DNA from 4 places in the Halomonas sp. ND22Bw genome. Region 1 is predicted to be linked to each of the others. Evidence: predicted binding sites of a transcription regulator. Region 1 holds the regulator's gene; each other region holds the start of a gene.
What was found. Region 1 encodes FNR, which switches genes on or off when oxygen is low (the NO sensors DNR and NnrR bind a similar motif). Its sites were predicted from a motif close to TTGATNTANATCAA; they were not measured.

Region 1 (7,063 bases):
AGACCGGCACCCTGACCCAAGGCGAGATGCGGCTGGAGCGCACCGTGCCGCTGGCGGAACACGACCCCGAGCGTCTCACCGCGCTGGCCGCGGCCCTGGAGGCCCATTCCGAGCATCCCATCGCCCGCGCCTTTCGCCCCCATCGCCGCGCCGGCATCAGTGCCCGCAACGTCACCGCCCGCCCCGGCCTGGGCCTCGCCGGCGAGATCGACGGCCGTCCCTGGCGGCTCGGCCGGCCCGACTTCGCGGCCCCGGACCGAGTGCCGACGAATCCGGACAGCGGTGCCGAGATCGGCCACTGGCTGCTGCTGGCCGAGGACGGCGAGCCACGGGCCTGGTTCGCCCTGGGCGACCAGCCTCGGGAAGATGCCGCCGCCACCGTCGCCGCCCTGGCGGCGCGAGGCATCGCGGTGGAACTGCTGTCCGGCGACGCCGAGGGGCCCACCCGGGCGCTGGCCGAGCGACTGGGCATCGCCGAGTGGCGCGCCGGCGCGAGCCCCGAGGACAAGCTCGCTCGGCTGCGCGACTGCCAGGCCGAGGGCCAGCGGGTGGCCATGGTCGGCGACGGCATCAACGACATCCCGGTGCTGGCCGGCGCCGACATCGCCTTCGCCATGAACGCGGCCACCGACCTGGCCCGCACCCGGGCCGACGCCGTGCTGCTCGGCCCCCATCTCGGGCGGCTGGTCGAAGCGCTCGACGTCGGCCGCGCCACGCGGCGCATCATCCGCCAGAACCTGGGCTGGGCGCTGGCCTACAACCTGCTGGCCCTGCCCCCGGCGGCGCTGGGCTGGGTGCCCCCCTGGCTGGCGGCGCTGGGCATGTCGGCGAGTTCGCTGGTGGTGGTCGCCAATGCCCTGAGGCTGGCCCGCCAGCGGCGCGCCGAGCATACCCTCGCCCGGGAGGCATCATGAGCATTCTCTACCTGCTGATACCGCTGTCGCTGATCCTGCTCGGCCTGGCCGTCTGGGCCTTCTTCTGGGCCGTGCGCCACGACCAGTTCGAGGACCTGGAAGGCCCGGCGCATCGCATCCTGTTCGACGATGACGACCCGCCGCAAGGGCCAGGCCCAGCGCACGATGCGGGCGAGCCGAACGCCGCCCCCGACCGTGACCGAACCCGGGACAAGGACAGCGACAAGGACGCCCGATGAACCCCACCGGACTCGACCTGCCACCGCTGGCCGCGGCCTTCGTCTTCGGCCTGCTCGGCGGCGCCCACTGCATCGGCATGTGCGGCGGCATCATGAGCGCCCTGAGTTTCGCCGTGCCGCCCAGCCTGCGCCATCCGGCCCGGCTCGGCGGCCTGCTGCTGGGCTACAACCTGGGGCGCATCGCCAGCTACGTGCTCGCGGGCGCCCTGGCCGCCGGGCTCGGCACCCTGGTCGGGCTGGCCCCCGGGGTGCGCCTGGCGCTGCAGGTGCTGGCCGCGACGATGCTGATCCTGATGGCGCTCTACATCGCCGACTGGTGGAAGGGGCTGCTGAGGCTGGAGGCCCTCGGCAAGCGCCTGTGGCGCCGCCTGGAGCCCCTCGGACGGCGACTGATGCCGGTCGTGACGGTGCCCCAGGCGATGGCCCTGGGCGCCGTCTGGGGCTGGCTGCCCTGCGGACTGGTCTACTCGATGCTGACCTGGAGCCTGGCCAGCGCCGATCCGCTGCGCGGCGCGGCGCTGATGGGCGCCTTCGGACTCGGCACCCTGCCGGCGCTGCTGGCCACCGGCCTGGCCGCGCGTCGGCTGGGCGGCCTGATCCGCCACCCGGCCACCCGCACCCTGGCGGCACTGACGATCATCGGCTTCGCCCTGTGGCAGCTGTGGGGGCTGTGGCCGGGCGCGATGCCCCATGAGGCCGGTCACGCCGGGCAGCACTGAACCGCTTTCGCCGTCGCGCTTGACCCAGCGCAACACCGCCCGCTTCCGCGACCGCTAGCCTGATGGCATGCACTCCCGGAATCCTGCCATGCCCGTCACCGCTCCTTCCGACTTCGGCGCCGACGACTACGCCGCGGCGCTGGCCGCCAGCAACGCCGACGCCCGTCCCCTGTCGCTGCATCTGCGCCTGCCGCTGCGCCACGATGGCGACGCGCGCGTCGATCACGCCAAGGGCATGGACCCGTTCGAAGTCGACCTGGCCCGACTGGATCGCGAGATGGTGCTGGTGCGACGCTGCCTCGCCCCCGATCGACGGCTCGAGGCCCTGCACTGGGGCGGCAGCCTGCCCCCCTGGCTGAGCCTGTCGCGGATGAGCGGGCTGGTCGATCGGCTGGCCTCGCGCTTTCCCTTCGAATCGGGACATTGGCGCGACTTCACCGTCGAACTCGATCCCCGTGCCACGGATCTTCTCACCCTGCGCCATCTGGAAGCACTGGGCTTCAACCGCCTGAAGCTGGTCATGCGCCTGCCGAGGGCCGACCGCCCGGAAGCCCTGACGCGGCTGCAGTCACGCATCGAGCCGCTGCTCGACGAGACCGTTCGCATGGGCTGGCACTCGCTGAACCTGGTGCTGATCGTGCCGCCGGCGACGCCCGAGCAGGAGGCCGCCGCGGCGCTCGCCACGCTGATGGCCATGACGCCGCCACGCCTCTCGCTGCGCCCGGACCCCGCCTGGCAGGAAGGCGAGTCGACGCTGCCGGCGACACTGCTGGCTCGGATCGAGGACCGCCTGGCCGGAAACGGCTATCGGTCGCTGGGAGGCGGGTTCTACGCCCGCCACGGCGCCGCGCTGGAGGACGCCCGGGCGCAGACGCGACGCGAGCAGGCCCGCGACCGGCTGGGGCTTGGCCCCGGTGCCATCTCGCGGCTGCCCGACGCCGTGGCCTGCAACGCCGGCTCGGCCGAGGACTATGCCGCGGCGCTGGATGAGGGGCGACTGGCCACCGCATCGGGGCACTGGTCGCGCTGCCGCCGTTCGGGCACAGGACACGGCTAAGGGATGCTATGCCCGGGCGGGTGCTATCCGCCATAATGGGGGAGGCAAGCCCCGATCAAGGAGGACAGCATGCCCGATATCGCAGCCGGCAGGCGCCGCTCACTGCTGCACGAGACCCGCTGCCGGACCTGCAGCCTGAGTTCCCTGTGCCTGCCCCTGGCCCTCGAACTCGAGGACATCGATCAGTTCGATGCCATCATCCGCCGCCGTCCGCCGCTCAAGAAGGGCGAGTCGCTGTTCCGTCAGGGCAGCCCCTTCACCAGCGTCTATGCGGTTCGCTCCGGCAGCCTCAAGCAGATCACCAGCGAAGGCGGCGGCATGGATCAGCTGACCAACTTCTATCTGCCCAGCGAACTGGTGGGGCTGGACGGCATCGACGAGTCGACCTATCCCGGCTCGGTCATCGCGCTCGAGACCACCACCGTGTGCGAGATCCCCTTCGATCGCCTGGATGCCCTGTCGGAAAGCCTGCCGGAGCTGCGCGCCCAGCTCTACCGCAGCATGAGCAAGGAAATGCGCGACGACCGCCGCATGATGCGCCTGCTGTCGCGCAAGACCGCCGACCAGCGGCTGGCCACCTTCTTCGCCAGCCTCTCCGACCGCTTCCGGCGCCGCGGCTACTCCGCCTACAGCTTCCGGCTCTCCATGTCCCGGGCCGACATCGGCAACTACCTGGGGCTGGCCGTGGAAACCGTCAGCCGCATCCTGGGCCGCTTCCAGCAGCAGGGCCTGGTGGCCGTCTCCGGCCGCGAGGTGAACATCCTCGACCTGGACGCCCTGGCCGAGCTGGCCGAGGAAGAGGGCTGCCGCTGACGCGCCTTCGCCGCGAGCGGGAAGCCGGAAAACGCACCGCCCCCATGGCCGGCAGCACATGGGGGCGGTCTTTGTTGGGTTCTTCCCTCTCCCGGCACGAAGTGCCGCGCTCCAAGCTTCCCGCTTATCGCTCCTGGTGCAGATCGATGCGGTCGGCCTGCATCTTCGCCTGCTTCTCCTCCAGACCGGCGAAGTCGAACAGCTCGCGGTCGGCCAGCTGCGAGGGGGCGACGTTGGTCACCGCCTTGAACATGCTCTCCAGGCGGCCGGGATGCTTGGCCTCCCACTCGGCCAGCATTTCCTTGACCACCTGGCGCTGCAGGTTGGGCTGCGAGCCGCACAGGTTGCAGGGGATGATCGGGAAGGCCATGCGCTCCGAGAACTCGGCGATGTCGGCCTCGCGGCAGTAGGCCAGCGGGCGGATGACGATATTCTTGCCGTCGTCGGAGAGCAGCTTGGGCGGCATCGACTTGAGGCTGCCGCCGAAGAACATGTTGAGGAACAGCGTCTCGAGGATGTCCTCGCGATGATGACCGAGCGCGATCTTGGTGGCACCGATCTCCTCGGCATAGCCATAGAGGGAGCCGCGGCGCAGCCGCGAGCACAGCGCGCAGGTGGTCTTGCCTTCCGGGGTCTTCTCCTTGACCACCGAGTAGGTGTCGCGCTCGAGGATATGGTAATCGACGCCGAGCCCATCCAGGTACTCGGGCAGCACATGCTCGGGGAAGCCGGGCTGCTTCTGGTCGAGGTTCACCGCCACCAGCGAGAAGTTCACCGGCGCGTTGCGCTGCAGATTCCGCAGGATCTCCAGCATGGTGTAGCTGTCCTTGCCGCCGGACAGGCACACCATCACCTTGTCGCCCTCGCGGATCATGTCGAAGTCGATGATGGCGTTGCCGACCTGGCGCCGCAGACGCTTCTGCAGCTTGTTGAACTCGCGCTTGGCCTTGGCGTCGGGCGCCTCGGCGGACGGGGTCGACGGCTCGGCCGAAGCGGCCTCATCGGCGGGACGGGGATCGAAGGTCACGGCATCTTGCATGGTCGGGGCGCTGCCAGGGCAATCGGGGAAAGGGAAAGGGCGCCTATCCTACCACCCTGCCGCCAGGCTGGCGACGTGGCGCGCGCTCAGCCGCTGCGGCGCTCGAGCAGCGCGTCGCGGTCCAGCCGCAGGTGCATCAGGGCCGTGGTCACGGCGGTGCCCAGCACGCTGTGGCGCCCCATCAGCGGCACCTCGAGCTGCGCGGCGACCCGCTCGAAGGCCGGCGCCACCTCGAGCCGCGAATGATGATGGTAACGCTGGTAACGCTGGACCAGGTCGATGCCGGCATTGGGCAGGTCGAAGCCGAATCGGGCGCGCAGCGGGCGGTTCAGCAACGCCAGGTCGCGATCCAGCCGCCAGCCGACCAGCGGGCGATTGCCGACGAAGTCGAGCAGCCGCGCCAGGGCCTGGTCGAGCGTCACGCCGTCGTCGAGATCGATGCCGCGCAGGCCGTGACGCCGCAGCACCTCGGCGTCCACGCCTTCCGGGCGCGCCAGCCGCAGCTCCAGCGACTCGCTGGTCAGCACCCGATCGCCGCGCAGGCGCACCGCGGCGATCGCCAGCGGCTCGGCGCTGCGCACGTCGCCGCCGGTCGACTGCACGGCCAGCGCCACCAGCTCCTCCCCCGTATAGGGGCGGAACAGCCAGCCATACTGGCCATGGGCGTGGCGGTGGCGGTCGACCAGGCGGCGCAGGGTCTTGAGCATGTCGATGTCCTTGTCGTGTCGCGAGGCGGCGGCCGGCCACCTCAGGTGTATTCGAGGTGATAACGATGGGAAATCCGCTGCTTGAAGTCCTTGACGATGTGCAGCGCCTCGCGCAGCAGGTCACGCTCCAGCGACGACAGCGACTGGACCACGACCCGGTCCGGCTCGCCGTTCTCGTCGCCGCCGTCGCCCTCCAGCCGCGCCAGCTGCTGCTCGAGGCGCAGCTGGGTGAACAGCGACAGCGCCTCCCCCAGGTCTTCGGCGAAGCGCTCCTCGAGCCGCCCGTCGGCGGCCAGGGCATCGAGGCGATCCAGGGTGCCGGTGGCGAGGATGCCGCGCTCCAGCGCCATGACCCGCACGCCATGCACGATGGGAAAGATGCCGCCCTTCTTGATGTCGATGCCGTGCTGGGGCTTCTTCAGCGAGCCGAACAGGGTCAGCGGCGTGGAGAAGCGCATCACCGGCCGGGCGAAGTAGGAGAGCAGCAGCTCGTCACGGGAGGCCGCCTCGAACAGCGTCTCCCTCACCCGCTCGAGCAGTGCCGGATTGCCGGCCACCGCATGAGCGTCGAGCATGATCGCCAGCTTCATCAGGCTGTCGCCGTCGCGGGCCTCGACCCAGCGCGCGATGCGCGCCTTCCACTGGCGCTCGGTGCCCACCCAGTCCGGGTTGGAGACCATGATGTTGCCGGGGCAGCGCGGGTAGCCGAGCGAGACCAGGGTCTCGGTGAACTCGGCCATGCGCTCCATGCAGTCCGGCCACGCCAAGTCGTCGTCGAGGATCAGGCCGTTGTCCTGGTCGGTCTTGAGCATCTGCTCGCCGCGCCCCTCGCTGCCCATCACCATCAGGCAGCTGTCGCGCCTCAGGGGCTCGGGCATCGAGAAGTCCCAGGCCTTGTGGATGATGCGACCGTTGAGCGCGGCCAGCAGCCCCATGGCGAAGCGCAGCTTCACGCCCTGAGCCATCAGCGCACCGGCGAGCTCGGCGGTACGGCGGCTGGCGGAGGCCAACTGCTCCAGGTCGCCGGCCTGCTCGACCTGCAGGCTGACCACGTGGCTGCGGCTGGAGAAGTAGCTGAGCACGTCGGTCAGCTCCACCACGCCCACCGGCGCCTCGTCCTCGACGATCACCACGCGCTCGATGCGCCGGCGGGTCATCAGCACCAGCACCTCGAACAGATACTGATCGGGCCGGGCGGTGATCAGCTCCCCCCCGGCCAGCGACGACAGCGGTGTCTCCTGGCCGAGCCCCTCGAGCACCAGGGCGTCGAGCAGGTCGGTCTTGGTGACCATGCCCGGCCCGGCCTCGCCCTGCACCAGCAGGCTGTCGACCGCCTCGTCATGCAGCAGACGCACCGCCTCGGCGATGGTGGTCTCGCCGCCCAGGCAGCGCGGCGGGCGCATGCAGTCCTGGGCCCGCGCCAGCATGAAGCCGGCCATGGTCACCCCGCCGGCCGCGCGCTGCTCGGTCAGCAGCCGCGCCTTGTCGGCGAGACGCTGGCGGAAGAAGGCATCGAAGGCCGGATAGGCATCGCACAGCTCGAGAAACAGCGCCCGGGGCAGCAGGTAGCACAGC
Region 2 (7,063 bases), on a different contig from region 1:
GGCGCCCATAATGGGCCACTATTGGTCCATGACCGAGATTTCCACTATGGTCTGTGCGAAAATGAAATATTAAACAGTCGTTTTTATTCCAAAAACAGAATCCAAACGGAGGCACATCATGCTTCGTCGCTTCACTCTGACGTTTCTCGCCGCCGGCGCCATCGCCTTCTCCGGCGGCGCCTTCGCCCAGGACACGACGCTCCGGGTCGGCATGTCGGGCGGTTATTTCCCCTTCACCTTCGTCGAGCAGGACACCCTCAAGGGCTTCGAGGTCGATGTCATGAACGCGGTGGGCGAGGAGATGGGCGCCGAGGTGACGTTCGTGACCGCCAATTTCTCCGGCCTGTTCGGCATGCTGGAGTCCGGTCGCATCGATACCATCGCCAACCAGATCACCATCACCGAGGAGCGCGAGGCGAAGTATGTCTTCACCGCGCCCTACGTCTATGACGGCGCCCAGGTGGTGGTCAAGGAGGGCAACGACGCGATCGACGGCGTCGAGGACCTTCGCGGCAAGCGCGTGGCGGTGAACCTCGGTTCCAACTACGAGCAGCTGCTGCGCGAGCTGCCCTATGCCGACGACATCGATATCCGCACCTACGAGAGCAATATCGAGCAGGACACCGCGCTGGGCCGCGTCGATGCCTTCGTCATGGATCGCGTCAGTGCCAGCCAGGTGATCCAGGAGAAGCCGCTGCCGCTGCAGCTGGCCGGCCAGCCGTTCTCCGAGATCCACAACGCCCTGCCGTTCCGCGACACCGAGCAGGGACGTGCCCTGCGCGACGAGGTCGACGCGGCGCTCGAGGCCCTGCGCGAGGACGGCACCCTGGCCGATATCTCCGAACGCTGGTTCGGCAACGACATCACGCGGCCCTGAGGCGCAGCACCCGACATGAGCGTGCTCGATTTCGACTACATGCTGGGGCTCGCGCCCATCCTGCTCAGCTATCTGCCGCTGACCCTGGCGATGGCCGCGGCGGGGATGGTGCTGGCCCTGGCCCTGGCCTGCGGACTGGCTGTGATACGGGTGCTGAAGCTTCCGGGGCTGAATGGCATCACCCTGCTGTTCATCTCCTTCTTCCGCGGCACCCCGCTGCTGGTGCAGCTGTTCCTGTTCTACTACGGCCTGCCCCAGGTGCTGGCTTTCCTGACCCAGATCGATGGCATCACCGCCACCATCATGGGGCTGACGCTGCACTTCTCGGCCTACATGGCGGAGTCGATCCGCGCCGCCATCGTCGGCGTGGACCGCAGCCAGACCGAGGCGGCGCTGTCCATCGGCATGACCAACGGCCAGCTGATGCGGCGGATCGTGCTGCCCCAGGCCACCCGGGTGGCCGTGCCGACGCTGATGAACTATTTCATCGACATGATCAAGGCCACCTCCCTGGCATTTACTCTCGGCGTCACCGAGCTGATGGGGGCCACCCAGAAGGAGGCGGCGGGCAGCTTCCTCTATTTCGAGGCTTTCATCACCGTGGCGGTGATCTACTGGGCCATCGTCGAGCTGCTGGCCTGGTGCCAGCGGCGCCTGGAACGCCGACTCAACGAGGCCTATCGCCGATGATCAAGGTCAACCAACTCGTCAAGCGCTTCGGCGACAGCACAGTGCTGGACGGCATCGATCTGGAGATCGAGCGGGGGGAGATCATCGTGGTGATCGGCCCGTCGGGCACCGGCAAGTCGACCCTGCTGCGCTGCCTCAACTTCCTGGAGCGGCCCGACGCCGGCCGGCTGACCCTGGGCGACCTGGAGGTCGACGTGACCCGGGCCAGCCGCGCCGACATCCTGGCCGCAAGACGGCGTACCGCCTTCGTGTTCCAGAACTACGCGCTGTTCGCCAACAAGACGGCGCTGGAGAACATCGCCGAGGGGCTGATCGTGGTCAATCGCTGGCCCAAGGCGAAGGCCCACGCCCGGGCCAGGGAGATCCTCGAGCGCATCGGACTGGCCGACAAGGCGGACGCCTATCCGGCCTCGCTGTCCGGCGGCCAGCAACAGCGGGTCGGCATCGGCCGCGCTATGGCTGCCCAGGCCGAGGTGATCCTGTTCGACGAGCCCACGTCGTCGCTGGACCCGGAGTGGGTCGACGAGGTGCTGGCGCTGATGAAGCAGCTGGCCGCCGAGCGCCAGACCATGCTGGTGGTGACCCACGAGATGGCCTTCGCCCGGGACGTCGCCGATCGGGTGGTGTTCATGGAAGGCGGGCGCATCGTCGAACAGGGACCGCCCTCGCGGCTGTTCCAGGCGCCCGAGGACCCTCGCACCCGGGACTTCCTGCGCAAGGTGTTGCCCGCCGCCCCGGCCTGACGGGGGTGGCCCGCATCGCGCAGGCGCGGGATAATGGTCCCCTAGTCAGACCAGAGGTATCAATCATGACCGTTCACGAGGAACTCGGGCAGGCGCTTCGCGAACTCGAGTCCACCATGAAGGCATCCGAGCTGTGGCGCATGGAGCGTCCCGCGCCGGAGGCCTTCGACAGTTCCCAGCCGTTCTGCATCGACACGATGTCACTGCCCCAGTGGCTGCGTTTCGTGTTCATCGCCCGGCTCGAGGCGCTGGTGGAGGCGCGCGCGCCGATGCCGGCGAGCTGCGACGTGGCGCCCGCGGTGGACGCCTACCTGATTCAGGAAGGGGCGAAGGCCAGCCAGCGGGTGCTGATGGGCAAGGTGGTGGAGCGGATCGACCAGCTGGTCACCGAGAACTGAGTCGCCCATGCCCTATTACTTCGCCTACGGCAGCAACATGAACGCCGCCCGGATCGAGGCGCGGATCGGCACGACCCGGCGTGCCCTGCCCGGGGTGCTGCGCGACCATGCCCTGCGTTTCGACAAGGCCTCGCGGGTGCCCGGCATCAGCCACGCCAACGTGGTGCCCGCCGACGGTGAGCGGGTCGAGGGAGCGCTGTTCGAGCTGCTCGCCCCGGAGCAGATCGAGTGCATGGACCCCTTCGAGGGCTTCCCCCACGACTACGATCGGCTGCGCCTGCCCATCCACACGGGGCAAGGCCCCATCGAGGCTTGGGTCTATGTGGCCGCGCCGGGTACCACCGGCGAGGCGCTGCGGCCGGCGCGAGAGTATCTCGACCACCTCCTGGCCGGGAAGCCCTTCCTGAGTGCTGACTATCACGCCCGCCTGGCCGATGTGGAAGCCATCCACGGCCTCGACGACGAGACGCTCAAGGCGCTGGGGCTGTCGCGCCATACCGCCCGCTAGCGGCGCCGACACTCGCCACGCGGCTCGCACGCCAAAAGGCCCGCCGTTCGGCGGGCCTTTTGCATGGCATGTCGACGCGGCTCAGAAGCGGAAGCTGATGCCGCCCATCACCACCAGCGGGTCGATCTCGACGTTGCCGATGTCGGTGCCGCCGAGCTCGGCATCGGTGTCGATGTCGAGATACCAGGCGGCGGCGTTGAGGGCCCAGTGTTCGTCGATCAGGAGGTCGACGCCGAGCTGGGCGGCCGCGCCCCAGGAGTCTTCCAGCTCCAGATCGCCGCCATCGATGTGCTCGTCGGAGAAATGGGTGTAGTTGACGCCGACGCCGGCATAGGGCTGCACGCGCGCCTGGGTGCCACCCAGCGGATAGTACTGCAGGGTCAGCGTCGGCGGCAGGTGCTTGGTGGAGGCGAGGTTGGCGCCGTTGAGCTGAATGTCGTGCTCGAAGGGCTCGGCGGCCAGCAGCTCCATGCCCAGCTTGTCGGTGAAGCGATAGCCTAGGGTGAAGGCGAAGCCGTTGTCGTCCTGAACGTCGACCTCATAGGTGCCGCTGGCGAGATCGCCGTTATCGCTCTTGGGCGCGACCTTGGCCACGCCGACGCGGGTGTAGATATCGCCGGCGCCATAGGCGAGCACCTGGCTGCTGGCGGCGAGGCCGGTGGCGACGATCAGGGTGGAAATCAGGGTGCGGCGCATGAGGCTGGCTCCTCGGTGAAGGTAAGCGAGGGCTCCAGTCTACGGGGTGCGCCGCGGCGCCGATTTGACTCAAGGCAAAATGGTTCGCGGCTTGAATTGATGCACGTCAAAACAGGACGCCGGGCACGGGGCCCGGCGTCCTGGTGGTCATGGCGTGGCGCGGATCAGAAGCGGTAGGTGAAGCCGCCGCCGACGGTGACCGGGTCGACGTCGATGTCGCCGGCATCCTGGCCGTTGATCTCGATGTCGGGGCTGACATCGGCGTAGTTGGCGAAGGCGCCGACCAGCAGGTGGTCGGTCAGGGCGAAGTCCACGCCGAGCTGGGCGGCGGCGCCGTAGGAGTCATCGACATCCAGGCCGGCAACCGTCACGTCGTTGAAGTCGGTGTAGTTGAGGCCCGCGCCAGCGTAGGGCTGGATGCGCGATCCGGTGCCGCCCAGCGGGTAGTAGTTGAGCATCAGGTTGATCGGGCGGCGGTCCACGGAGCCGACGTTGGCGCCGCCGATGGCCACATCGTGCTCGATGTCCTGAGTGCCGTTGAGCTCGACGCCGAACTTGTCGTGGAACTGATAGCCCAGGCCGTAGGAGAAGCCGCGCTCGTCGGAGACGTCGATATCGTCGCCGTTGAGGGAGCCGATGTCGTCGTTGACTTCGGACTTGGCGATGCCGCCGCGCACGTAGATGTCGCCGGCCTGGTAGGCCATGGCGGACTGGGCACCGACGAGGCCGGCGGCGGCAATGGCGGTGGCGGTGATCAGACGGGTCATCTTCATGGGGAAACCTCCCTGGTTCGTCCTGGATGCCGACGCCGACCGATTCGGCGTCATCGCATGGAATGTGGTCAGTATAAAAACACTGTTTCTAAATGTCTTGTAGGATTTTTCTATCAAACCCCTGGCGGATTTCTCCTGCTTTAACGAAAGCGCCTGCCGACAGGGACTTATGATGTACAGGAGGCGTATAGCTTTCACATTTCCTGCACGGATTCGCCGATCTCGAGGTTTTCGGCTTCACTGGATCGGTGAGACAGGCGACGGCGAGAGGGAATGGCCATGCGCTTCGAGACGCGGTTTCCCGCCAGGCCGGGGGCGGGCGACAGACCGCTGGTCGCGCTGCTGACGGCGGCGGGGCTGTCGGTATGGTTGCTGTATCAACCCGCGCTGGTGCAGGGGCTCGACTGGCCCTGGCGGGCAGTGCTGGTGCTGCTGGGCATCTGGGCGCTGGGTGGCGCCTTTGCGCGGCCGGTGGCCATGTCGGTCGGTGGGCGGGGGCTGTGGCGACTCTCCGGCACGACCTGGAGCCGGGCGGCCCTGCCGCTGTTTGCCCTGGCGCTGTTGGGCAGGGGGCTGATGGGGTGATCTCGCCGCCCCGGGGACGTGACGACGGGATGACGAAACGAAAGAAGCCGCCCGCAGGCGGCTTCTTGCTTGCTCTCTCGTCCGGATGCCGCGATCAGGCGGCTTCCTCGAGGCTGTCGAACTCGGCGGTGATGTCGTCGGTCGGCGCCTCGGTCACCAGGCTCACCACCACGATGGCGATGTAGGCGAAGATCACGCCGGGCACGATCTCGTAGAGATCGAAGATGCCGCCGGAGATCTGGGCCCAGGCCACCACGGTGACGCCGCCGACGACGATGCCGGCCAGCGCGCCCCAGGTGTTCATGCGGCGCCAGAACAGCGACATGATCAGCGCCGGGCCGAAGGCCGCACCGAAGCCTGCCCAGGCGTAGGACACCAGTCCCAGCACCGTGGAGTCGGGGTTCAGCGCCAGCAGATAGGCGATGACGGCGATACCGATGACCGCGAAGCGGCCCACCCACACCAGTTCGCCCTGGGTGGCATCCTTGCGGAAGATGGCCTTGTAGAAGTCATCGGTCAGCGCCGAGGACGACACCAGCAGCTGGGAGTCGGCGGTGGACATCACCGCGGCCAGGATGGCGGCCAGCAGCACGCCGGCGATCACCGGGTGGAAGATGGCGTTGACCATGACCATGAAGATGGTCTCGCCGTCGCCCAGGTCACGCGCCATGTAGACGGTCCCGAGCAGGCCCACGGCCATGGCACCGAGCAGGCCCAGGGCGCTCCAGCTCACCGCGATGCGGCGTGCGGTGGGGATGTCCTTCTCGCTGCGGATGGCGGCGAAGCGGGCCAGGATGTGCGGCTGGCCGAAATAGCCGAGGCCCCAGGCCAGCGAGCTGACGATGCCCATCACCGACAGCGCCTCGCCGGTGGACGCGTCGGTGAACCACTTCAGCATGTCCGGGTTGGCCGCCAGGATTTCCTGGGCGCTGCCGCCCAGGCCACCCATCTCGGTCAGCGCCACGACCGGCACGATCAGCAGCGCCGCGGCCATCATCAGGCCCTGGATCAGGTCGGTCCAGGACACCGCGAGGAAGCCCCCGAAGAAGGTGTAGGAGATGATCGCCAGGGTGCCGATGGTCAACGCCAGGGTGTAGTCGAAGCCGAACACCGTGTCGAACAGCTTGGCCCCTGCCACCAGGCCGGAGCTGGTGTAGAACATGAAGAACAGCAGGATGAACACCGCCGAGATCACCCGCAGCAGCTGGCTGTTGTCCCGGAAGCGCTTGGCCAGGAAGTCCGGGATCGTCAGGGCGTCATCGGCCCGGAAGCTGTAGACGCGCAGCCGACGTGCCACCAGCAGCCAGTTGAGCCAGGTGCCGGCCAGCAGGCCGACGGCGATCCAGCCCGCGGACAGGCCGCTGGCGTAGGCCGCGCCGGGCAGGCCCAGCAGCAGCCAGCCGGACATGTCCGAGGCCCCGGCGGAGATCGCCGAGGTCCAGGGGCCCAGCGAGCGCCCGCCGAGGATGTAATCGGAGAGGTTGCTGGTGCGCTTGTAGGCGATGATCCCGATGCCGAGCATCACGATCAGGTACAGCGCGAATGTAAAGCCTATGGTGGCGTTGTTTTCGACCATGAGGGACTTCCTTCAGTTTGTTGTCGTTACCGACGAGCGGGGATCACTCGTCTCCCAGCGCAAGCAGTGACGCATTGCCGCCGAGTGCGGCGGTATTGATCGTTACCGTCTTTTCCGTGGCGAACCGCAGAAGATAGTGGGGCCCACCCGCCTTGGGGCCCGTTCCGGAGAAGCCCTGGCCGCCGAACGGCTGGACCCCGACGACGGCCCCGATGAT
Region 3 (7,063 bases), on a different contig from region 1:
TCGTGTTCGCCGGGTTCGAAGGCCAGGGCGAGGCCCAGGGTCACCGCCACGGCCATGTTGACCCACAGCGCCTGGAGCGGGCTCACCGGCAGCAGCGCCCCGCACAGCACCGCGACCATGATGGCCAGGCCCTGGGCGCCGTTGGTGGGCAGCAGGAAGGTGATGGTCTTGCGGATGTTGTCGTAGACCTTACGGCCCTCGCGGATGGCGGCGACGATGGTGGCGAAGTTGTCGTCGGCCAGGACCATCTCTGCGGCCTCCCGAGCCGCTGCCGTGCCCTGTCGCCCCATGGCCACGCCCACGTCGGCGCGCTTGAGGGCCGGGCCGTCGTTGACGCCATCGCCGGTCATCGCGCAGACCTCACCGCATGACTGCAGGGCCTCGACCAGCCGTAGCTTGTGCTCGGGGGTGGCTCTTGCGAAGACGTCGACCGTCATGACGCTGTCGATCAGCGCCGCCTCGGACATGCTCTCGATCTCGTGGCCGCTGATCACCCGGCCCGTGTTGGCGAAGCCCAGCCGCTCGGCGATGGCGCGCGCGGTGACGCCGTGGTCGCCGGTGATCATGACCGGACGAATGCCCGCGGCCCGGCACTCGGCCACCGCGGCGATGGCTTCCTCCCGGGGCGGGTCGAGCATGCCCACCAGACCCAGCAGTACCAGTTCCGACTCGGCGTGCTCGTCGGTCAGCTTCAGGCGTGAGGACAGCGGTTTCTCGGCCAGGGCCAGCACGCGCAGGCCCCTGTCGGACAGGGCATGGAGGCGTTGCTCCCAGAGAGAAAGATCCAGTGAGTCCTCGCCCCGCTCGGTGCGCACCCGGTGGCACATCGCCAGCAGCCTGTCCGGCGCGCCCTTGACCAGCAGACGGCGACTCCCTTCCATGTCGTGAAGGGTGGCCATGTACTGGCGTCCGGCGTCGAAGGGGATGGCGTCGTGTCGGACATGATGACGGCGCGTCTGCTCCACCGGCAGGCCGGCCTTGGCGGCGGCCACCACCAGCGCTCCCTCGGTAGGGTCGCCATGGATGCGCCATGCCTCGTCTTCGTGGACCAGCTCGGCGTCGTTGCACAGTACGCCGACGTTCAGGAAGTGACGCAGGGCATGCTGGTCATCGAGGTCGAGCGGGGCCGGGCTGGTCTCGCCGTTGTCGACGCGGTGGAATGCGCCCTCGGGGGCGAAGCCGATGCCGTCGAGGTGAAACTCGCCTTCGGGCAGCCAGATCGACTGGGCGGTCATCTCGTTGCGGGTCAGGGTGCCGGTCTTGTCCGAGCAGATCGTCGATACTGACCCCAGGGTCTCCACCGCGGGGAGACGACGGATGATGGCTCGCGAGCGGGCCATGGCCTGAACTCCCAGCGCCAGGCCGATGGTGACGATGGCCGGCAGCCCCTCCGGGATGGCCGCGACCGCGAGGCCTACCGCGGCCATGAACATCGTCGGCCAGGGACTCCCGTGCAGCAGCACGCCGACCAGCGCCGTGGCGATCGCGCATGTCAGGATCAGCGTTGCCAGTACCCGTCCGGCGCGGTCGAGCTGGCGCAGCAGCGGCGTGCGCAGTGGCTCGACCCTGCCCAGCAGCGCGGAGATGCGGCCGAGTTCGGTGTCCGCTCCGGTCGCCACCACCAGCCCCCGGGCGCTGCCCTGCGCCACCAGGGTGCCGGCATAGGCCATGCTGCTGCGATCGCCGAGCTCGGCGTTTTCCGCCACCGCTGCGGTGCCCTTGTCCACGGGTAACGACTCGCCGGTCAGTGTGGCCTCCTGGTGTCGCAGCCGACGTGCCTCCAGCAGGCGCAGGTCGGCAGGCACGCGATCGCCGCTCTCCAGCAGGACGATGTCTCCCGGCACCAGTGCCTCGGCAGGCACTTCCTGGCGGCGGCCGCCGCGCAGTACCTGGGCGCTTGGGGCGAGCAGGTCGCGAATGCGGGCCAGCGCCTGCTCGGCACGGCCTTCCTGGACGTAGCCGACCAGCGCGATGATGGCGACCACGGAGAGGATGGCAATGGCATCCACGATGGCGCCGAGGGCCAGGCTGCCGAGGGCCGCGACGATCAGAATGACGATCAGCAGGTTCGCGAACTGTGACACCAGCCTGCGCCAGGCGGAGCGAGGGCGTGCCTGGGGCAGGCGGTTGGGACCGAAGCGTCGCCGGCGCTCGGCGACGGCCTCGTCGGACAGGCCGCGCGGATGGCTCTGTTGGCGATCGAGGGCCTCTTCGGCACTCAGGGCGTGCCAGGATGTGGTCGGGGAGTGATAGGCGACGTCCATGCCTTGGCCTCCGTGGCGAGGGCGTGTGATGAGGATGCTGCAGCGCAGCGGAGGCGACAAGTGACGGACACGATTCGCTATCATGTCCGGTTCACCCCTTGACCTGGATCAATGCCATGAATGACGCCGAACCCTGTCCCTGCGGCAGTGGCCTGCCGCTTACGGCCTGCTGTGGCCGCTACCATGACGGTGAGCCGGCGCCGACGCCCGAGGCGCTGATGCGCTCGCGCTACAGCGCCTTCGCCCTGGGCCTGAACGACTATCTGCTGGAGAGCTGGGCGCCCGAGACGCGTCCGACGGCCTTGCCGGACGACGATCCGACCCAGTGGGTGCACCTCGAGATCCTCGATCACGGCGAGGACGGCGATACCGGCAGGGTGCACTTTCGCGCCACCTTCCGCGAGGGGCGCCGCTGGGGCGCTCTGGAGGAGCGGTCGCGCTTTCGGCGCGAGGCGGGCCGCTGGGTCTACGTGGACGGCGAGCCCTCGGTGACCCGGCTCAAGCCGGGGCGCAACGATCCCTGCCCGTGTGGGAGCGGGAAGAAGGGCAAGGCCTGCTGCGTTCGAGGCTGATCCGCCTGTTGGCCGGATCGCCGGCATGAAACACAACAGCCCCGCCGGCATATACCGGCGGGGCTGTTGTGTCTTGCAGCTTCAAGCGTTCGGCTTGCCGCTCCCGGGCAACGCCCGGGTTCAGAGCGTCATGGCGGCGAGCCAGCCGAAGCCGATCAGCGGGATGTTGTAGTGCAGGAAGGTCGGCACCACGCTGTCCCAGATGTGGTCGTGCTGGCCGTCGGCGTTGAGGCCGGCGGTCGGGCCGAGGGTGGAGTCCGAGGCCGGCGAGCCGGCGTCGCCCAGGGCGGCGGCGGTGCCGACCAGGGCGATGGTGGCCATCGGCGAGAAGCCGAAGCCGATCGCCAGCGGCACGTAGATCGAGGCGATGATCGGAATGGTCGAGAACGACGAGCCGATGCCCATGGTGATGAACAGGCCCACCAGCAGCATGACCAGGGCGGCCAGGCCCTTGTGGTCGCCGATCAGGGCGGTGGAGCTTTCTACCAGGCTCTCGACCTGGCCGCTGGCCTGCATGACGCTGGCGAAGCCGGCCGCCGCGATCATGATGAAGCCGACCAGCGCCATCATGCGCATGCCTTCGGTGAAGATGTCGTCCTGCTCGTGCCAGTGGAACACGCCGCTGACGGAGAGTACGGCGAAGCCGAACAGGCCGCCGAGCACCATGGAGCCGCTGACCAGCTGTACCACCACGGTGCCGACCAGCGACAGACCGAGCACGGCGATCTGCCAGGGCTTGAGGTGGCCGGCGGCCTCGGCGGGTGTCTCGTCGCCGTGGGCCAGGTCGCGGTCTTCGTAGCTGCGCTTGCCGCGATAGCTGAGCAGGATCGCCACGACCAGGCCGATCGCCATGCCGCCGATCGGCACGATCATCGCCGTGGGCACCATGGCGGCGGTCACGTCGAGGCCGTTGTCGTTGAGGTTGGTCAGCAGGATGTCGTGGAGAAAGATCGAGCCGAAGCCTACCGGCAGCAGCATGTACGGTGCGGTGATACCGAAGGTGATCACGCAGGCCACGGCGCGACGGTCGAGCTTCAGGTGGTTCATCAGCTTGAGCAGTGGCGGCACCAGCACCGGGATGAAGGCGATGTGCACCGGGATCAGGTTCTGCGAGCTGACCGAGAAGGCCAGCAGCACGCCGAGCAGCACATAGACGATGGTGCGGCGGTGGGGGATTCCCTGGTCCAGCCGGAGCCCGGCGATGGCCTTTTGGGACAAGAGCTGGGTGATGCCCGAGCGTGACAGGGCCACGGCGAAGGCGCCGAGCACGGCGTAGGAGATGGCCACGGTGGCCCCGTTGCCCAGGCCGTCGTTGAAGGCGTCCATGATCTCGCCGATCGGCATGCCGGCATAGAGGCCGCCGACCAGGGTGGCGGCGATCAGCGCGAAGACCACGGACACCCGCATCAGGCTCAGGGTGACCATGACCAGGATGGCAAGCACGATGGCGTTCATGAGGGTTCCTTGCGGGAGGGTCGGAGGAATGGGCGGAAAATCAAGCCGCCCATTGTAGTCATCTCGGCTGGCGATGCCAGGCATGCCGCGCCGTTCGGGCCATCGAGGGCCCGAGAGTGGCGGGGCGAGGGGACGGTTACGATTGCATGGCATCTTTTAGCTTGCTAAAAGAATTGCTATCATCTCGGCCTTTTGCCCCATCCGGTCGTCCTGGCCGGTGGCATCGACGGGAGCGAGTCCATGACTCCAGATCAGAGTTTCGCGCGCTGGGTCCGGGTCGCGCTGGCGGCCTTCGGCGTGCTGTTCGTCTACTTCATCATCGCCGACACCTTCATGCCGATGACCCCCCAGGCCCGGGTGCTACGCCCCGTGGTGCGGGTTGCGCCGGAGGTGTCGGCCCGCGTCGAGGCGGTGGCCGTGACCAACAATCAACGGGTCGAGCGCGGCGACGTGCTGTTCTCGCTCGATCGCGCGCCCTTCGAACTGGCGCTGCACCAGGCCCGGCTTGCCCGAGAGGCGGCGGTCCGCGACAACGCGCTGCTCGAGGCCGATCTCGCCGAGGCCCATGCCGATCTCGATGCGGCCCGGGCCTCCGCCGACGAGCTGGCCGGGGAGCGCCGTCGAGCCGAGACGATGCTCAGTCGCCACAGCATCTCCCGGCAGCGGGTCGACAGCATCGTGGCCGAGGAGCGCCAGGCGCGTTCCTCGGTGGCGGCGGCCCAGGCCCGTATCCGTCAGCTGGAGGTACAGCTCGGCGAACGCGGCGACGGCAACCTGCAGCTGCGCCAGGCGGATAACGCCATCGATCAGGCCGAGCTCGACCTGTCGCACACTCTGGTGCGCGCCGAGCGCGACGGCGTGGTGACCAATCTTCAGCTGCGCGAGGGCGATTACGTCACCCGCGGGCAGCCGGCGCTCGCGGTGGTGGGCGAGGGGCTCGATCTGGTCGCCGACCTGCGCGAGAAGAGCCTTCGACACGTGCGCGAAGGGGAATCGGCCCGGGTGGTCTTCGACGCCCTCCCGGGACGGGTGTTCGAGGCGCGCGTGGCCTCGCGGGATGCCGGCGTGCAGGATGGTCAGCTGGCCGCGGACGGCACGCTGGCGGACATTCCGGCGACCGACCGCTGGGTACGCGACGCCCAGCGCATTCGCCTCCACCTCGAGGTGGAGGATCCGCCCGAGCCGCTGCCCGTCAGCGGCGCGCGGGCCACCGTGCAGCTGCTGCCCGAGGCGAATCCACTGGCGACCCTGTTCGGCGGCCTGCAGATCCGGCTGATGTCCTGGCTGCACTATGTCTATTGATCGGCCAGATCGGCCTGGGCAGGGTGACGACGCTACGGCATCGGAAACGTGGCGCGAGCTGGTGCATCGGGTGAGACGGCTGCTGCTGCGCTCCGCAGGACTGGTGCTGCCGCATCGCGGCCATGGCCCCGAGGAGCAGGAAGCCGGGGAGTCTCGCTTCTCGTCCAACGACATGCGGCAGTGCCTGCGCGTGGCTTTCGCGGGCATGATCGGCTTCGCCATCAGCCACTTCATGCACTGGGACTATGGGGTCTTCTTCACCGTCTATCCCATGTTCCTGGTCGGCATGATACCGGTCTTCAATGCGCACGTGGTGCGCCAGTTCCTGGGCAACGCCTGCCTCAACGTGGTCGAGGTGTCGCTGGTGGTCGGGTTGACCCAGCACATGCCGGTGGTGATGACGGGACTGGCGTTCCTGCTGTTCTATTCGCGTTTCCGGCTGATGGCGAAGGGGCCGCTGTTCCTGTTCGGCGCCAACGGCGTGCTGACGCTCAGCGTGCTGTTGCACTTCGCCAGCTATCCCGAGGTCGATCTCTTCGATCTGCTGACCCATAACGTGGTGGCCAGCGTGCTGGCCGTGTGCCTGGCGGCGTTGATGCACTTGCTGTTTCCCGATCGAGAGGCGCGCCAGCCTCCGCCGACGGTCGACAAGCCGGCTTCCCTTGTGCGACACCAGACGCTGATCGGCGCCATCATCGCCACGCTGTCCTTCACCGTCTTTCAGATCCTGGACCTGAGGGACTCGCTGTCGGCGCAGATGGCCACCATCCTGATTCTCTTCGCGCTGGGTTACCCCAACGCCAGGGTGTCGGCGGTCAAGCGCGGGGTCGGGGCCCTGCTGGGCTGCAACATGGCGATCCTGATGCAGCTGCTGCTGTTTACCCAGGCCGACCATCTGCTGCTGGTGATGCTCAGCTACTGGGTGGGATTGATGCTCTTCGCGCGCATCCATCTGCTCGAGGGCGGGGGATCGGGCGTCGGCTTCGGTGCCCTGACCACCCTGGGCATCCTCTATGGCCAGTACCTGGGCCCGAATCAGGATTTCGTCTATGCCGCCCTGTACCGGTTCAGTTCCATGAGCGTGGCGATGGTCGTCACCCTGGTGGCGATGGCGGTGCTGCATCGGCTGCTCAACGCTTCGCCGATGACACGAGACACGGCGCCCTGAGGGCATACGGCCTGGAGGCACGAGGGGCGATGGGGCTATCATCGGCGCGGTTTCATTTGTTCACGCTTTCGCCAGAGGCACGCCATGACCGATGCTCGACGTTACAGCCCTGCCGCGGCCCGCAACCGCCAGCCGATTCTCGAGGTGCTGGCCGAGGCACTGCCCGGCCCGGCCCGGGTGCTCGAGCTGGCCTCCGGGAGCGGCGAGCATGCCTGCCACTTCGCCGCGGCTCGGCCTGACTGGGACTGGCAGCCCAGCGACCCGACCCCGGAGGCCCGGGCTTCCATCGCGGCCTGGCGTGA
Region 4 (7,063 bases), on a different contig from region 1:
TGGCACCTTCGTCGTCGATCCGGACGGCAAGATCCAGATCATCGAGCTGAACGCCGGCAACATCGGCCGTAACGCCGAAGAGCTGCTGCGCAAGGTCAAGGCCGCCCAGTACGTCCGCGCCAACCCCAACGAGGTCTGCCCGGCCAAGTGGGAAGAAGGCGAAGAGACCCTGGCGCCGTCCCTGGACCTGGTCGGCAAGATCTAAACGGACTGCCGATCCGTGCATCCTTTATTGGATCGCTGACCTGCGGGATTCTCCCGCTCCCCGTTACCCCGCCGAGGCGCTGCGCCTCGATCGCCCAACCAGTCGCGCAAGCGAGATCGGGACCACGTCCCGGCGGGGCCCGATTCCGGTTTTTCCTGACACGCTCCCGGGCGCGAGGCTTCGCGACCCGCACGGGGAAGTCGTGTCTGCGAGTCACATATCATCAAGGATTGCCGCCGTTATGTTGGACGACTCTCTGAAGCAACAGCTGAAAGCCTACCTTGGCAAGGTCACGCAACCCTTTGAGCTGGTCGCCACCCTGGATGACGGCGACAAGTCCAAGGAACTGCACGCTCTTCTCGAGCAGATCGCGGGCCTTTCCGACAAGATCACCCTGTCCACCGAGGGCAGCGACCGGCGCGTGCCGTCCTTCGCCCTGCACCGCGACGGCGAGCCCACCGGTGTGGTGTTCGCCGGCATCCCCATGGGCCACGAGTTCACCTCCCTGGTGCTGGCCCTGCTGCAGGTGGGCGGCCATCCGCCCAAGGCCAGCGACGAGGTCATCGAGCAGATCCGCTCCCTCGACGCCGACCTGCACTTCGAGACCTACTTCTCGCTGTCGTGCCAGAACTGCCCGGACGTGGTCCAGGCGCTGAACCTGATGGCGATCCTCAACCCGCGCATCTCCCACGACGCCATCGACGGCGCCCTGTTCCAGGACGAGGTCGAGGCCCGCGAGGTGATGTCGGTGCCGAGCGTGTTCGTCAACGGCGAGACCTTCGACCAGGGCCGCATGAGCCTCGAGAAGATCCTGGCCAAGGTCGACACCGGCGCCGTCGAGCGCGAGGCCGCCAAGCTCAGCGAGAAGCCCGCCTTCGATACGCTGATGATCGGCGGCGGGCCGGCCGGCGCCGCGGCGGCCGTCTATGCGGCGCGCAAGGGCATTCGCACCGGCGTGGCCGCCGAGCGCTTCGGCGGCCAGGTGCTGGACACCCTGTCGATCGAGAACCTGATCTCGGTGCCGCACACCGAGGGCCCCAAGCTGGCCGCGGCGCTGGAGGAGCACGTCAAGGAATACGACGTCGACATCATGAACCTGCAGCGCGCCGTCGAGCTGGTCCCGGGCGAGCCGGGCGGCGAGCACGAGGTGCGCTTCGCCTCCGGCGCCAGCCTCCGGAGCAAGACCCTGGTGCTGGCCACCGGCGCCCGCTGGCGCGAGATGAACGTGCCGGGCGAGGCCGAGTACCGCAACAAGGGCGTGGCCTACTGCCCGCACTGCGACGGCCCGCTGTTCAAGGGCAAGCGCGTGGCGGTGATCGGCGGCGGCAACTCCGGCGTCGAGGCGGCCATCGACCTGGCCGGCATCGTCGGCGAGGTCACGCTGATCGAGTTCATGGACGAACTGCGCGCCGACGAGGTGCTGCAGAAGAAGCTCGCCAGCCTGCCCAACGTCGAAGTGATCAAGGGCGCGCGCACCACCGAGGTCAACGGCGACGGCAACCGCGTCACCGGCCTGACCTACGAGGAGCGCGCCTCCGGGGAGCTGCGCGAGCTGGCCCTCGAGGGCGTCTTCGTGCAGATCGGCCTGGTGCCCAACACCGAGTGGCTGAAGGACTCGCCCATCGAACTCTCCGAGCGCGGCGAGATCGTGGTCGACGAGCGCGGCATGACCTCGGTGCCCGGCATCTTCGCCGCCGGCGACGTCACCACCGTGCCCTACAAGCAGATCGTCATCGCCATGGGCGAGGGCTCCAAGGCCGCCTTGGGCGCCTTCGATCACCTGATCCGCAGCTGATCGCCCCGCGGTTCATGCTCGACGCCCTCGCCGCCTTGCGGCGGGGGCGTCCTGCGTTGGGCGGGAGAAGAACGGCGAGGGCTCAGCCTGCGCGGCAGAGCGTCTCCATGCGGGCCAGCGCGGCGTCGGCGCCGTTCAGGCTGAAGACCAGGAACCAGTGGTCGTCCTCGGCGCGATGGAGGCGCAGGCGCAGCGTCTCGCCGCCGCGCATCTCGTCGAGCACCTCGTCGGTGTCGGGCAGCACCAGGCGCGCATAGAAGCCGCTGTTGCCGCGCTCGGTGATGAATTCGGCCCGGCTCTGGTGGACCCAGCCCTGATCGATCAGCAGGTCTGCCGGCACCCGGTTGACGGTGCCGGTCTCGGCCTGGACTTCGCCGAGTTCGACGCGCAGCTCGAGCCAGGGGTGATCGCAGGCGCCCGGCGTGGCGTTGACGCTGAACACGCTGTCGCTGTAGCTGTGCTGCTCGATGGCGCGCACGTGGCGTTCGTCGCCCAGCCGCAGCTCCAGCGAGTGCCAGTCGCCGTGGGCCCGGGCGTCGTCGACGTTGTAGCTGCCGGCCAGCGCCGGGGCGGCGAGGGTCATGCCCATCAGCGCGCTTAGCGAGAGAGGCATCAGGCAAGAGAGGAAGGGGCGTGAGGAGAACATGCGGGCATCCATGACCGTGGCGTCGGGAGACTAGCACGCGGTGTCGAAGCTGTCGGCCTTACGAGGCCTGTGAGGCGTCCTCGATATTCAGCAGCTGGATCAGCTCGGCGCGCTGCTGGCCCAGCAGGTCGGCGAGGGTGTAGCGGTCGAGCACCGACAGGAAGGCCGCCAGGGCCTCGCCGAGGATCGGCTTCAGCCGGCAGGCGGGGGTGATGGTGCAGGCGTTGTCGTCGCGGAAGCATTCCACCAGGCCGAGGTCGGGCTCGGTGTCGCGCACCAGCCCGCCCAGCGAGATCTCGGCGGGCGCCCGCTTCAGCCGCAGGCCGCCGTGCTTGCCGCGGGTGGCGGTCAGGTAGCCGAGCCGATTGAGCTCCTGCACCACCTTCATCAGATGGTTGCGCGAGATGGCGAAGCGCTCGGCGATCTCGGCGATGGTGGCGCGCGCCTCTGGATGTCCCTGTGAGTGTTCGTTGCCCTTCACGGCCAGGTAGATCAGCACGCGCAGGGAGTAGTCGGTGAAGTGGGTCAGGCGCATTCCGTTCTCCAGGCGCGGCGAGGCATCTTCTCGATTCTACCATGCTCGTGACGGCGAGCCGGGGAGGTCCATCGACGCAGTCGGCAGCCCTGCCGGAACCGACTTGATCGGCATCAACTTCGGGTGGGACGAGGCCAACGGGCGTGGAAAGGGCTGGCATAATGCGCTCAGGCGGCGATGGCCCGGGCCGCCGCCAGCGTATCCGGAGGTCCGATCATGCCCCAGCCACAGCCGTTCATCCGCCCCCTCGTCGAGAAGTACGACCGCCCCGGGCCGCGCTATACCTCCTATCCGACGGCGCCGCAGTTCCAGGCCGCCTTCGCCGAAGACGATTATCGGGCCCAGGCCGCCCAGAGCCATCGCGTCGCCGCGCCCAAGCCGCTGTCGGCCTACGTGCACGTCCCCTTCTGCGAAAGCCTCTGCTACTACTGCGCCTGCCACAAGATCGTCACCCATCGCCGCGAGCGGGCGGCCGAGTATCTCGCCCTGCTGAAGCGCGAGATCGGCCTCCAGGCCGAACTCTTCGATAGTGAGCGCACGCTTGCCCAGCTGCACCTGGGTGGCGGCACGCCGACCTATCTGAACACTGCCCAGCTCGGTGAGCTGATGGAGGCCCTGGCGGCGGGCTTTCGCTTCGCGCCCCCCGAGGCCCGGGAGTTTTCCCTGGAGGTCGACCCGCGTACCGTCACCCCGTCGCAGCTGCATGAGCTGCGTGCGCTGGGCTTCAATCGCCTGAGCTTCGGCGTTCAGGACTTCGACCCCGAGGTGCAGGCGGCGGTCAACCGCGTCCAGGGCGAGGCCGAGGTGGCCGCCTTGATGACGGCCGCCCGGGACGCCGGCTTCCACTCGGTGAGCGTCGATCTGATCTACGGCCTGCCACGCCAGACCGTGGCCAGCTTCGCGGCCACCCTGGACAAGATCGTCGCCCTGCGGCCGGATCGCATCGCCACCTACAGCTATGCCCATCTGCCCGAGCGCTTCAAGGCCCAGCGGCTGATCCGCGACGAGGACATGCCGCCGCCCGAGCGCAAGCTCGAGCTGCTGGAGCTGACCATCCATCGCCTGACCGACGCCGGCTACGTCTACATCGGCATGGACCACTTCGCGCTGCCCGACGACGAACTGGTCCGGGCCCAGCGCGAAGGTACCCTGCAGCGCAACTTCCAGGGCTACTCCACCCACGCCGACTGCGATCTGATCGGGCTTGGCGTCAGCGCCATCGGCAAGGTCGGCGACGGCTACAGCCAGAACGTCAAGGAGATCGCCGCCTATCGCGAGCGGGTCGAGGCCGGGCGGCTGCCGGTGCTGCGCGGCTACCGGCTCGACGACGAGGATCGCCTGCGCCGCGACGTCATCCACGCCCTGATGTGCCACGGCCGGGTGGACGTCGATGCCATCGAGGCGCGTCACGGCATCGACTTCGCCGGCCACTTCGCCGATGCCCTGAAGGCCCTGGCGCCGATGCGCGACGATGGCCTGATCACGCTGGGCGAGCGCTGCCTCGAGGTGCGCCCGGCCGGCCGTCTGATGTTGCGCAACCTGGCTATGGTCTTCGATGCCTACCTGGACGGCGACAAGGCGCGCTACTCCCGGACCGTCTAGGCGTGGTCCCAGGGGAGCGCGATCGCCCTGTCATCCCGGTACGAGTTTCCTGCCGTCTGCCAGGCAGTCGTATGCCTGATTCCCTCGTCGCGATAATCAGCGGCCCTTCCGATGGTGAAGCCTGCGTTCTGTGACGATGCTTAGCGTGCATGTAACAAAATGTTGTATGGCGTTATGTCGCGTCGACGGCGAGGGCCGGCGGCGGGGGAGGGCGAGATGCAAGGGTTCAAGTTGGCTGCCCTGGTCGTCGCCGTGGGCTGTCTGTCAGCCGCTGGCGTACAGGCGCAGTCGGAAATCGGCGGGCCCGGGGGCGGTACGCTCTCGGAAGACGAGATGGCGAGGGTCGCGAACGACCGACTGACCGGGTCGGCATCGCTGACCGACGCCGAGATCGACGCGTTGCTCGAGGACCTGCCGGCACCGGCCGCCGGTGGCGGCGGTGGCGGCTGCGGCGGGGGACTGCTGGACGGATGTGACGGCACTTTCCTGCCTCTGATCGCCGTCGTGCCGAGCGAGGAGGTCATTCCCGCGCCGACCGTGCCCACCACGCCCACTAGCGCACCCACCACACCAACGAATGGTGACGATGGCGGCGGCGATGGCGGTAATGGTGGCGGGGGTGACGGCGGCGGTAATGGCGGCGGTGGTGGTTCCGGCGGCGGCGGTGGTGGTTCCGGCGGCGGCGGTGGTGGTTCCGGCGGCGGCGGTGGTGGTTCCGGCGGCGGCGGTGGTGGTTCCGGCGGCGGCGGCGGTTCCGGCGGCGGCGGTGGTTCCGGAGCCGGTGGTAACGGTGGCAACGCTGGAGGAGGTGGCGGAGCCGGTGGTACCGGTTCAGGTGCCGGCGGCGGCTTCTGACGCGTGTTGCCTGATGCCAAGCCTGGCGCCCGACCTTCACGGTCGGGCGCTTTCTTTCGTCCGCGGCTCGGGCGGATGATCCATATCATGTGTGCTGAGAGTGATTTTCGTCTATATATGGTAGTCAGACATCGCGCCGTCGGGAGCGGGCCCGTGCCATGCGACCTCCGCCGCCGGGATGCTCCGCGACAGGCGGTCGTGCGCGACCGCTGCCGTTTTCACCGCACATGAGAGAGAATCGATGCGCACCACCACTGCCAAGGATGCGCCCAGCGTCGACGAGGTGCCGCTGCAGGCGCCTTCGCTCGATATCTGGGACAGCAAGTATCGCCTCAAGGACCGTCACGGCCGGCCGGTGGACGCCGACCCCGCCGCCACCCGGGAGCGGGTGGCCCGGGCGCTGGCCGCGGTGGAGGACGACGCCGAGGCCTGGCTGCCCCAGTTCCGCTGGGCGCTGGACAACGGCGCCATCCCGGCCGGGCGCATCGTCGCCAACGCCGGGGCGGAGGCCGTCAAGCCGGCGGTCAGCCTGATCAACTGCACGGTCTCGCGCACCCTCCACGATTCGATGCGTGACATCCTCGAGGGCGTGGTGGAAGCCGGCATGACCCTCAAGGCGGGCTGCGGCATCGGCTATGACTTTTCGACCCTGCGTCCCCGCGGCGCCTTCGTGTTCGGCGCCGGGGCCGGCACCAACGGCCCGCTGGCGTTCATGGATATCTACGACAGGATGTGCTTCACCGTGGCTTCGGCGGGCGGGCGCCGCGGCGCCCAGATGGGGACCTTCGACGTCGGCCATCCGGACGTGCAGAGCTTCATCGAGGCCAAGCGCGAGGCCGGCCGGCTACGCCAGTTCAACCTCAGCCTGCTGATCACCGACGAGTTCATGGAGGCGGTTCGCGCCGACGCCGACTGGCCGCTGGCGTTCCCGCTGCATCCCGCCGAGAAGGACGACGTCGACGACAGCGAACTGATCTACCGCGACTGGCCGGTGGTCGAGGAGGGCTACACCCTCGATGACCAGGGCCGGGTGGCCTGCCGTGTGGTCGAGACGGTCCGCGCCCGCGGGCTGTGGGACACCATCATGCGCTCCACCTACGACTTCGCCGAGCCGGGCTTCATCCTGATCGACCAGGTCAACCGCATGAACAACAACTGGTTCTGCGAGGAGATTCGCGCCACCAACCCCTGCGGCGAGCAGCCGCTGCCGCCCGAGGGCGCCTGCCTGCTGGGCTCGATCAACCTCACGCGCTTCGTGCTCGAGCCCTTCGGCGAGGCGCCGCGCTTCGACTGGGAGCGCTACCGCCGGGTGGTTGCGATCTTCACCCGCATGCTCGATAACGTGGTGGAGATCAGCGGCCTGCCGCTCGACGGCCAGCGCCGCGAGATCGAGGCCAAGCGCCGCCACGGCATGGGCTTTTTGGG

Region 2: a site for FNR is predicted at 4,009-4,022, ahead of CVH10_RS12710 (OmpW family protein). Genes of this name have one in related genera too.
Region 3: a site for FNR is predicted at 2,363-2,376, ahead of CVH10_RS01795 (HAD-IC family P-type ATPase). Genes of this name have one in related genera too.
Region 4: a site for FNR is predicted at 3,285-3,298, ahead of hemN (oxygen-independent coproporphyrinogen III oxidase). Genes of this name have one in related genera too.

What each region holds. Positions count from the first base shown of each region.
Region 1 is NZ_PXWD01000002.1:326,527-333,589, reverse strand. Features, by position in the region: gene CVH10_RS04385 (heavy metal translocating P-type ATPase) at 1-914, shown strand, start outside; gene ccoS (cbb3-type cytochrome oxidase assembly protein CcoS) at 911-1,153, shown strand; gene CVH10_RS04375 (sulfite exporter TauE/SafE family protein) at 1,150-1,872, shown strand; gene CVH10_RS04370 (hypothetical protein) at 1,961-2,929, shown strand; gene fnr (fumarate/nitrate reduction transcriptional regulator Fnr) at 2,999-3,742, shown strand; gene ttcA (tRNA 2-thiocytidine(32) synthetase TtcA) at 3,867-4,781, opposite strand; gene CVH10_RS04355 (DNA polymerase III subunit epsilon) at 4,868-5,488, opposite strand; gene CVH10_RS04350 (putative nucleotidyltransferase substrate binding domain-containing protein) at 5,530-7,063, opposite strand, start outside.
Region 2 is NZ_PXWD01000009.1:117,401-124,463, reverse strand. Features, by position in the region: gene CVH10_RS12735 (amino acid ABC transporter substrate-binding protein) at 119-877, shown strand; gene CVH10_RS12730 (amino acid ABC transporter permease) at 893-1,567, shown strand; gene CVH10_RS12725 (amino acid ABC transporter ATP-binding protein) at 1,564-2,310, shown strand; gene CVH10_RS12720 (YqcC family protein) at 2,376-2,708, shown strand; gene CVH10_RS12715 (gamma-glutamylcyclotransferase family protein) at 2,716-3,216, shown strand; gene CVH10_RS12710 (OmpW family protein) at 3,298-3,912, opposite strand; gene CVH10_RS12705 (OmpW family protein) at 4,077-4,685, opposite strand; gene CVH10_RS12700 (hypothetical protein) at 5,055-5,270, shown strand; gene putP (sodium/proline symporter PutP) at 5,365-6,846, opposite strand; gene putA (bifunctional proline dehydrogenase/L-glutamate gamma-semialdehyde dehydrogenase PutA) at 6,890-7,063, opposite strand, start outside.
Region 3 is NZ_PXWD01000001.1:361,697-368,759, reverse strand. Features, by position in the region: gene CVH10_RS01795 (HAD-IC family P-type ATPase) at 1-2,264, opposite strand, end outside; gene CVH10_RS01790 (YchJ family protein) at 2,381-2,836, shown strand; gene CVH10_RS01785 (Na+/H+ antiporter family protein) at 2,957-4,291, opposite strand; gene CVH10_RS01780 (HlyD family secretion protein) at 4,532-5,593, shown strand; gene CVH10_RS01775 (DUF2955 domain-containing protein) at 5,655-6,761, shown strand; gene CVH10_RS01770 (DUF938 domain-containing protein) at 6,846-7,063, shown strand, end outside.
Region 4 is NZ_PXWD01000003.1:60,225-67,287, reverse strand. Features, by position in the region: gene ahpC (alkyl hydroperoxide reductase subunit C) at 1-205, shown strand, start outside; gene ahpF (alkyl hydroperoxide reductase subunit F) at 447-2,000, shown strand; gene CVH10_RS05390 (hypothetical protein) at 2,083-2,646, opposite strand; gene CVH10_RS05385 (Rrf2 family transcriptional regulator) at 2,705-3,181, opposite strand; gene hemN (oxygen-independent coproporphyrinogen III oxidase) at 3,398-4,783, shown strand; gene CVH10_RS26525 (hypothetical protein) at 5,117-5,638, shown strand; gene CVH10_RS05370 (adenosylcobalamin-dependent ribonucleoside-diphosphate reductase) at 5,880-7,063, shown strand, end outside.